DNA from 3 places in the Streptomyces sp. NPDC056734 genome. Region 2 is predicted to be linked to each of the others. Evidence: riboswitches for the same ligand, from Rfam matches in the RefSeq annotation. Region 2 holds a riboswitch; each other region holds the start of a gene.
What was found. A riboswitch is a leader RNA that binds a small molecule or an ion and turns the genes downstream of it on or off. The one in region 2 is predicted to bind thiamine pyrophosphate.

Region 1: it holds a riboswitch for thiamine pyrophosphate, as region 2 does, so the genes downstream of both, thiO (glycine oxidase ThiO) here and thiC (phosphomethylpyrimidine synthase ThiC) in region 2, are expected to answer to the same signal.
Region 3: it holds a riboswitch for thiamine pyrophosphate, as region 2 does, so the genes downstream of both, ACFRFC_RS15825 (thiamine ABC transporter substrate binding subunit) here and thiC (phosphomethylpyrimidine synthase ThiC) in region 2, are expected to answer to the same signal.

Annotation. Positions count from the first base shown of each region.
Region 1 is NZ_JBHTZD010000018.1:59,382-62,648, reverse strand. Features, by position in the region: gene ACFRFC_RS26515 (NAD(P)/FAD-dependent oxidoreductase) at 1-851, opposite strand, end outside; gene ACFRFC_RS26510 (hypothetical protein) at 1,009-1,356, opposite strand; TPP riboswitch at 1,409-1,520, shown strand; gene thiO (glycine oxidase ThiO) at 1,617-2,759, shown strand; gene thiS (sulfur carrier protein ThiS) at 2,756-2,968, shown strand; gene ACFRFC_RS26495 (thiazole synthase) at 2,972-3,267, shown strand, end outside.
Region 2 is NZ_JBHTZD010000007.1:165,618-168,884, forward strand. Features, by position in the region: gene ACFRFC_RS12850 (YibE/F family protein) at 1-1,232, opposite strand, end outside; TPP riboswitch at 1,667-1,856, shown strand; gene thiC (phosphomethylpyrimidine synthase ThiC) at 1,849-3,267, shown strand, end outside.
Region 3 is NZ_JBHTZD010000009.1:126,399-129,665, forward strand. Features, by position in the region: gene ACFRFC_RS15820 (ABC transporter permease) at 1-880, opposite strand, end outside; gene ACFRFC_RS15825 (thiamine ABC transporter substrate binding subunit) at 856-1,938, opposite strand; TPP riboswitch at 2,017-2,137, opposite strand; gene rlmN (23S rRNA (adenine(2503)-C(2))-methyltransferase RlmN) at 2,178-3,267, opposite strand, start outside.

The sequences.
Region 1 (3,267 bases), on a different contig from region 2:
GTGCGCGGCCCCTGGAGGGCGTTGTCCCAGTGGTGGATCAGCAGGCGCTCGCCGTAGCGCGCGGACGGGAAGGAGGCGCAGTCGCCGACCGCGTAGACGTCGGGCGCGGACGCGCGCAGCCGGTCGTCGGCGAGGACCTCGCCGTGGGCGCCCAGGTCGATGCCGGAGCCGGTCAGCCAGGCCGTGGCGGGCCGGGCGCCGATGCCGACGACGACGGCCCCGGCGGGAACGCGCGTGCCGTCGTCCAGGAGGACCGCGCCGGGCTCGACGCGCTCCACGCGCGCGTGCGTGCGCAGGGCGGCGCCGCTGTCGGCGTACCAGCCGGTCATCGGCGCGGCCACCTCGGCGGGCAGCGCACCGGCGAGCGGCCGGTCGGCGGCCTCCACGACGGTGACCGCGCAGCCCGCCTCGCGCGCGGCGGTGGCGAACTCGGCGCCGATCCAGCCCGCGCCGACCACCACGATGTCGTGCTGGCGGGCGAGTACCGGCCGCAGCCGGGCGGCGTCGTCCAGGGTGCGCAGCAGATGCACCCCGGGCACGCCCTCCGCGCCGGGAAGCCGGATCGGTTCGGCGCCGGTGGCCAGCACCAGGACGTCGTACGGGACGGGCCCGGCCTCGGTGTCCAGTTCGTGGTCGGCGGGGCGTACGCCGGTGGCCTCGCGGCCGAGGTGCAGCTCGATGCCGAGGGACTCGAAGTCGACCTCGAAGGCGGAGTCCTCGGCCTTGCCGAGCAGCACGGCCTTGGACAGCGGCGGACGGTCGTAGGGCTGATGGGGTTCCGCGCCGATCAGCGTCACGGTGCCGGTGAAACCCTGCTCGCGCAGGGCCACCGCGGTCTGCACCCCGGCCATCCCGGCGCCCACCACGACCACGTGCCGCGGCCCCGGCGCCGCCGTCTGCTCTCTGTCCACGCTCACGCGATCACCTTACGCACCTGACAATGCGTCAGTCAGCCGGTCCGCCCGCGTGACGTCCCGCACACCCGTACACCCGCCCCACACCCTTCACCTACCCCGCGTGCGGCACTTCCTCGACCACGCTCGTCCCGCTCCCCGGCTGCGACTCCCACTCCCAGGTCTCCAGCAGGCGCACCCGCCCGTCCGGCAGCAGGGTCACCGCCGACACGCAGTGCCCGCCGGACGTCGTCCCGTCGGTCTTGAGCTGGACGTACCGGAAGTCCAGCCGGTCGCCCGCGCGCGTGCCGGTCAGAAACCCGCGGACGACCTCGCCACCGGTGTACGCGGCCCAGATCTCGCCGTCCTTCTCGTGGTAGGTGAACCGGGTCCGGGTACCCACCTGACCTGGGGCCTGATCGGTGACGGGGGCGAGGACCAGACCGTCCAGCGACCGGGGCATCGGGGCGGGCTCCCTTACAGAGGCGTGGATCCAAGGGCTAGGCTGCCCAACGTAAAGCACTCGCGGGAGCCCGGACGCACCGGGCTGAGAGGGAGGCTGGCGGCCTCCGACCGTACGAACCTGATCCGGGTCATGCCGGCGAAGGGAGGGGCTGAACGCCCGTGTCGTCCGTCACACGCACGACTGTCACGAACACGACCGTCACGAACACAGCTGTCACGCACGCATCCGTCACGCGCACGCCTCCGGGCCATCCCGATGTGCTCGTCGTCGGGGGCGGTGTCATCGGGCTGGTCACGGCCTGGCGGGCCGCACAGCGCGGGCTCGCCGTGGCCGTGGTGGATCCCGCGCCCGGCGGCGGGGCCGTCCAGGTGGCGGCCGGGATGCTCGCCGCCGTCACGGAACTGCACCACGGCGAGCAGACCCTGCTCGGCCTCAATCTGGCCTCGGCCCGCCGCTATCCGGAGTTCGCGGCCGAGCTGACCGATCTCACCGGCCAGGATCTCGGCTACCGCCGCTGCGGCACGCTGGCCGTCGCGCTGGACACCGACGACCGCGCGCATCTGCGGGAACTGCACGCCCTGCAACAGCGGTCCGGCCTGGAGTCGGAGTGGCTGTCCGGGCGGGACTGCCGCCGGCTTGAGCCGATGCTGGCCCCCGGGGTGCGCGGCGGCCTGCGGGTCGACGGGGACCACCAGATCGACCCGAGGCGGCTCGCGGCGGCCCTTGTGACGGCCTGCGAGCGCGCCGGGGTGGTCTTTCACCGCACCTGGGCCGAACGGCTGGCAGTGGCCCGGGACCGCGTCACGGGCCTGGTCACGCGCGACGGGGCCGAGCGGGCCGCCGGGCAGGTGGTGCTGGCCGCCGGGAGCCTCAGCGGGCGGCTGGCGGGCGTCCCGGACGCCGTACGCCCTCCGGTGCGGCCGGTGAAGGGGCAGGTGCTGCGGCTGACCGTGCCCCCGCGGTACGCGCCCTTCCTGAGCCGGACCGTCCGCGCGGTGGTGCGCGGCAGCCACGTCTACCTGGTGCCGCGCGAGAACGGCGAACTCGTCGTCGGCGCGACCAGCGAGGAACTGGGCTGGGACACGACGGTGACCGCGGGCGGCGTGTACGAGCTGCTGCGCGACGCCCATGAGCTGATCCCCGGCATCACCGAGCTGCCGCTGACCGAGACCCGCGCGGGACTGCGGCCCGGCTCCCCCGACAACGCGCCGCTGCTCGGCCCGACCGGCCTGCCCGGCCTGCTGCTGGCGACCGGGCACTACCGCAACGGCGTGCTGCTCACCCCGGTCACCGGCGACGCGCTGGCGCACGCCCTGGTGACCGGGGAACTCCCCGAGGAAGCCCGTCCGTTCACCCCCCGGCGGTTCACCGCCGGCGCACTCACGGAGCAGCCCGTATGAGCCTGTCTGTCACGATCTCCGTCAACGGCGAGCCCCGCGAGGTGGCTCATGGCACGGCGCTGGACGCGCTGGTGCGCGCCCTCACCCCGGCACCCTCGGGGGTCGCCGCCGCTCTCAACGAAACCGTCGTCCCGCGCGGGCAGTGGCCTCGGACCACCCTGGCCGAGGGCGACCGCGTGGAAGTCCTCACCGCCGTCCAAGGAGGCTGACCCATGGCCGACGACCCGTTCGTCCTCGCTGGTACGTCCTTCACCTCCCGGCTGATCATGGGCACCGGCGGGGCGCCCAGCCTCGATGTGCTGGAACGCGCGCTGGTGGCGTCCGGTACGGAGCTGACGACCGTCGCGATGCGGCGGATCGACCCGGGTGTGCACGGCTCGGTGCTGTCGGTGCTGGAGAAGCTCGGCATCCGGGTGCTGCCCAACACGGCCGGCTGCTTCACGGCGGGCGAGGCCGTGCTCACCGCCCGCCTCGCGCGCGAGGCGCTCGGCACGGATCTGATCAAGCT
Region 2 (3,267 bases):
CAGACCGCCGAGGTCTGGGTGACCGTCACATCGTCGAGCACGCCGAGCGACCCGATGATCACCCCGGCCAGCAGCAGACCGCTCATGTCGATCGACGGATACAGGCCGTGGATCAGGCCGGTGTTGTCGTCCGTGTTCCCGGTGAGCGCGGCCCAGCCGATGAACAGCGAGCCGAGGACACCGATCAGCAGCAGCGAGATCAGCGTGCCGAGCACCGCCACCGAGGTTCTGGCCGACAGCCCATGGCACAGATACAGCGCGATCAGCATGATCGCGCTCGCCCCGACCACGGCCACGACCAGTGGGTTCGAGCCCTGGAGGATCGCGGGCAGGATGAAGAAGTTCAGGATCAGGAAACTCATCGCCAGCGCCACCAGCGCCATCAGACCGCGCAGCCGTCCGACGACCACCACGGCGAGCGCGAAGATCCCGGCGAGCAGCGCCATCGGTACCTGCCGGTTGACGTCCGCCACCGAGTACTGGAGATCGGCGGGAGCGGAGGGCTCGTACGCGACGATGACCTTCTGGTCCTGCTCCAGCTGACGGGTCTGATCGGGCTGCACGATCTCCGTGAACGTACGGCCCTTGTCCGCGCCGGTGTCGACCCGGATCGTCGCCCGCTTGCAGGTGCCGTTCGCCTGCTGCACGGCGGACGAGCCCTCGGCGGTGGAGGTGTCGCCGGTCGGCGTGCCCCCGGAGGCGTTCACCGAGGCGCAGTCCACCTGCTCGACCTTGGTGACCGTGGCCTCCTGGGTCTGCCGGTCGAACCCGACACCGGTCCGCTCGTGCGCCGGTGCGCCACCGGGCCACAGCACCGCCAGCCCGACCAGCACGGCCACGCCGAACGGTACGAGGATGGCCGCGATGATCTTCCTCAGATGGACGGAGACGGGGGCGGCGGGGCCGTGACTGTGGCTGTGACCGTGCCCACCGCCGAGCCCCCCTCCACCGGGTCCGCTTCCGAGCCCTCCTCCGCCGTGGCCGTGTCCTCCGCCACCGGGGCCGTGTCCGTGCCCGTCTCCGCCGCCCTGCCCGTCGTGGTGTTCCTGCCCGGGCGATCCGTGGCCGGCGTCGGGACGATTGCCCGGTCTGCTTCCTTGAGGTCCGGAGCCGCCCCCGTACTCCCGGCCGTACTCACCACCGGGTCCCTGGCCGTGATCGTGGCCCTGACCACCCTGGCTGTGCTCCGTCCCTTGCCCGGCCCCCACGTTCGGACCGTACGAGCCCTCCATCGGCCCGGCCCCGACGCCCTGCCCCGGAAGCCCACCGAAATCCTGTGCGTGGGGAGAACCACCCGAGCCCCGCCCTCGCTCGCTGGGCCGAACCTGCCCTCCTGGCCGAGGCACCTGCCCGCCAGACATCCCCCCCGGCTGCCCGCCAGCCGCACCCCCCGGCCCGGAACGCGCCCCAAGGCGACGCACGGAGCCGGTTTCATAGTCCGGCCCCGAGTGGGGGCCGGACCCGGTACCGGAGCCGGTATCGGACTCGGTACCGGCAGCAGAGCCGACGCCGGGACCGGTGCCGGCGCCGGAAGGGCCGCCCGGTCCGCGAGGCGGGTCGGGCGGGGGAAAGGGGGGATCCTGCGGTGTGGTCACCGACCGATCATCGCAAGAACGGCAGAGGCCCTCTGTTCACCGCGCCCGAATTGACGCTAGCGTGGAGGCACCTTTGTACACGCGGGAGCTCGGAGCACCGGGCTGAGAGGGCGCTGACCTTCGTCTTCGCGATGTTTCACGTGGAACATCAGCCACCACAGGTGATGGATCCCATGAAGCGTCGGGGGACGGAAATCGCTGCGTCGACCGCCGAACCTGTTACCGGGTAATGCCGGCGTAGGGAGTAGGTCTCATGACCATCAAGGACACACGCACGCCTGCCTCCCCGCAGACCTCCAGCGATGCGGAGAAATCCACCCACGGGGACCCCGGCACCAACGGGGTCTCCGGCGAAGGGGAGAACGGGAAGTCCATCGGCTGGCACAAGGCGTACGTCGAGGGCTCGCGCCCCGATCTGCGCGTGCCGGTCCGCCAGGTGCACCTCACCAACGGGCAGTCGGTCACGCTGTACGACACATCGGGCCCGTACACCGATCCGCTCGCCGAGCCCGACGTCCGCAGGGGGCTCGCTCCGCTGCGGGAGAACTGGATCATCGCGCGCGGAGACACCGAGGAGTACGCGGGCCGTCCCGTCCGTCCCGAGGACGACGGCCTCAAGCACACCTCGCCGCGCGGCGGGCTGCGTAATCTCGACGCGGTCTTCCCCGGCCGCCCCCGCCAGCCGCGTCGCAGCCGCGACTCAGCCGCGGTCACCCAGCTCGCCTATGCCCGCCGGGGCGAGATCACACCCGAGATGGAGTTCGTGGCGATCCGGGAGAACGTCTCGCCCGAGGTCGTACGCGAGGAGATCGCGGCGGGACGGGCCGTGCTGCCCGCCAACATCAACCACCCGGAGATCGAGCCGATGATCATCGGCAAACGGTTCCTGGTGAAGGTCAACGCCAACATCGGCAACTCCGCGGTCACCTCCTCCATCGAGGAGGAGGTGGAGAAGATGACCTGGGCGACCCGCTGGGGCGCCGACACGGTCATGGACCTGTCCACCGGCCGCAACATCCACACCACCCGTGAATGGGTGCTGCGCAACTCCCCCGTCCCGATCGGCACGGTCCCCCTCTACCAGGCCCTGGAGAAGGTCGACGGCCGGGCCGAGGAACTGACCTGGGAGATCTACAAGGACACCGTCATCGAGCAGGCCGAGCAGGGCGTGGACTACATGACCGTCCACGCGGGTGTGCGGCTGCCGTTCGTGCCGCTCACCGCCAACCGCAAGACCGGCATCGTCTCGCGCGGCGGCTCGATCATGGCGGCCTGGTGCCTGGCCCACCACAAAGAATCGTTCCTGTACGAGAACTTCGAGGAACTCTGCGAGATCCTCGGCGCCTACGACATCACCTACTCGCTGGGTGACGGCCTGCGGCCGGGCTCGATCGCGGACGCCAACGACGAAGCGCAGTTCGCGGAGTTGGGCACGCTCGGGGAACTCAACCGGATCGCGAAGCGTTTTGATGTACAGACGATGATCGAAGGCCCGGGACACGTCCCGATGCACAAGATCAAGGAGAACATCGACCTTCAGCAGGAGATCTGTGATGAAGCTCCGTTCTATACCCTCGGCCCGCTGACGACGGACGTCGCGCCGGCGTACGACCACATCACCTCCGGTATCGGTGCCGCGATGATCGCCTGGTGGGGCACGGCCATGCTCTGC
Region 3 (3,267 bases), on a different contig from region 2:
GCCGGGCCGTCAGGGACGCGTCCACCAGCCGCAGCGCGCTCTCCCGCCGCCGTACGGTCCAGGCGTGCACGGCGAGGATCGCGCCCACGGCGAGGAACTGAATGACCGTCAGGACGGCTGCCGTGGACAGGTCGAAGATCTCCGAGGTCTGCCGGTAGATCTCCACCTCCAGGGTGGCGAAGGTCGGCCCGCCGAGGATCTGCACCACCCCGAAGGAGGTGAAGGTGAACAGGAAGACCATCAGCGCGGCGGCGGCCACGGCGGGCCCGAGCGCGGGAAGGGTCACCCGCCGCCATGCGGCGAAGGGCGAGGCGCCGAGCATCCGCGCCGCCTCCTCCTGCCGGGGGTCCAGCTGCCCCCACAGCCCGCCCACGGTCCGTACGACGACCGCGTAGTTGAAGAACACATGCGCGAGCAGGATCGCCCACACGGTGGTGTCCAGCCGTACGCCCCACCACTCGTCCAGCAGCCCGCCGCGCCCGAGCAGCGCCAGGAACGCCGTGCCGACCACGACGGTCGGCAGCACGAACGGCACGGTCACCACCGCCCGCAGCGCCTGCTTGCCGGGGAAGTCGAAACGCGCGAAGACATACGCGCCGGGCAACGCGATCAGCAGGGTCAGCGCGGTCGAGGCCAGCGCCTGCCAGGTGGTGAACCACAGCACATGCCGGATGTCCGGCTGCCCCAGCACCTCCCACAGCCGCCCCACCTGCCAGACCCCGTCGGCCTTGAGCCCCCGCAGGAGGATCGCGGCGACGGGGTAGGCGAAGAAGACGCCGAAGAACGCGACGGGCACGACCAGCAGCCCGCCCCGCAAGAGGCCCCTGTTGCGGGTGCGGGTGCGGCTCCGGGGGGCTACTTCAGTACGAGCGAGGTCCACGACTTGACCCACTCGTCACGGTGGTCGGCGATCTTCGCCGGGTCCAGGGTCTGCGGGTCCTTGGCCTGCGGCCCGTACTGGGCGAACACCTCGGGCACCTCGGCGCCCTCGATCACCGGGTAGACGAACATGTTCAGCGGCATGTCCTGCTGGAACTCCTTGCTGAGCATGAAGTCCAGCAGCGCCTTCCCGCCCTCCGGATTCCCCGCGTTGCTCAGCAGCCCCGCGTACTCGACCTGCCGGAAGCAGGTCCCGTCGGCGACCCCGGTGGGCGCGTCCGCGGGCTGCGGATCGGCGTAGACGACCTCCACGGGCGGCGAGGAGGCGTACGACACCACCAGCGGCCGGTCCCCCTTGGCCTCCTTGCCCCCGGCCGAGCCGGAGAACTCCTCGTTGTACGCCTGCTCCCAGCTGTCCACGACCTTGACGCCGTTGTCGCTCAGCTTCTTCCAGTAGTCCTGCCAGCCGTCGTCCCCGTAGGCGGCGGCCGTGCCGAGCAGAAACCCGAGGCCGGGCGAGGAGGTGGAGGCGTTCTCGGTGACCAGCAGATCCTTGTAGGCGGGCTTGAGCAGATCGTCGAACGTCTTCGGCGGCTCCAGCTTCTTCTCGCTGAAGTACGCCTTGTCGTAGTTGACGCAGATGTCCCCGCTGTCGACGGGCGTGACCCGGTGCTCGGCGTCGTCGGCCCGGTAGGCGGCCTGGACGGTGTCGGCGCCCTCGGCCTCGTACGGCTGGAACAGCCCGTTGTCCAGGGCCCGGGAGAGCAGGGTGTTGTCGACGCCGAAGAAGACATCGCCCTGCGGGTTGTCCTTGGTGAGGATCGCCTTGTTGACGGCCGTGCCCGCGTCGCCGTCCTCCAGGACCTTGACCGTGTACCCGGACCGCTTCTCGAAGTCGGCGAGCACCTCCTCGGACACGGCCCATGAGTTGTGGCTGACGAGGGTGACCGTCTTGGAGTCCCCGCCGTCGCTCCCGCCGTCGGACGACGAGCCGCACGCGGACAGCGTGATCAGCCCGAACCCGACGAGCACGGCGGTTATCTGCTTGGTGTTGCCCACTGAATGTCCTCCTGGGTGACCAGGAAGAGACGCGGCCCTGCCCGGGACCTTCCACGGCTCCCGGGCAGGGCGCAACAGCATGAGTGACGACCGATCTCCCTACCCAGAATGACCTGGGCGAGGTTCAGAGGGTCTGCGGCCCACCGATATGGATCGGCTGCCGCACTCTCAGCGCTGTGGCGCTCCCCTGCCGGATATGAAGATGTGTATGAAGATATGTACGGGTGTACGGCGTCAGACTACCGCTCGGTGGCCGCGAGCTGACCGCACGCCCCGTCGATCTCCTGGCCACGGGTGTCCCGGACGGTCACCGGCACCCCATGGGCGGCGATGGCCTCCACGAACGCCTTCTCGTCCTCGGGCCGGGACGCGGTCCACTTGGAGCCCGGTGTCGGATTCAGCGGGATCAGATTCACATGCACCGGCCGCCCCTTGAGCAGCCGCCCGAGCCGGTCGCCGCGCCACGCCTGGTCGTTGATGTCCCGGATCAGCGCGTACTCGATGGACAGCCGCCGCCCGGACCGCTCCGCGTAGGCGAACCCGGCGTCCAGCACCTCACGCACCTTCCACCGTGTGTTCACCGGCACCAGGGTGTCCCGCAGCTCGTCGTCGGGCGCATGCAGCGAGATGGCGAGCCGGCACTTGAAGCCCTCGTCGGAGAACCGGTGGATGGCGGGCACCAGCCCGACCGTCGACACGGTGATCCCGCGCTGCGAGAGCCCCACCCCGTCGGGCGCCGGATCGGTCAGCGCGCGGATGGCCCCGACGACCCGCTTGTAGTTGGCGAGCGGCTCGCCCATCCCCATGAAGACGATGTTGGACAGCCGGGCGGGCCCCCCGGGCACCTCCCCGTCCCTGAGCGCCCGCATGCCGTCCACGATCTGGTGCACGATCTCGGCGGTGGACAGATTCCGGTCGAGCCCCGCCTGCCCGGTCGCGCAGAACGGGCAGTTCATCCCGCACCCGGCCTGTGAGCTGATGCACATGGTCACCCGGTCCGGGTACCGCATCAGCACCGACTCCACGAGCGTCCCGTCGAACAGCCGCCACAGGGTCTTGCGGGTCGTCCCCTGGTCCGTCGACAGATGCCGCACGACGGTCATCAGCTCCGGCAGCAGCGCGTCCCGCAGCCGCTCCCGGGCCCCGGCCGGGATGTCCGTCCATTCGGCGGGGTCGTGCGCGTACCGCGCGAAGTAGTGCTGCGAGAGCTGCTTGGCACGGAACGGCTTCTCCCCGATCCCCGCCACCGCCTCCTTGCGCTCGGCGGGCGAGAGATCGGCGAGATGCCGCGGCGGCTTCTTGGCTCCGCGCGGCGCGACAAAGGTGAGT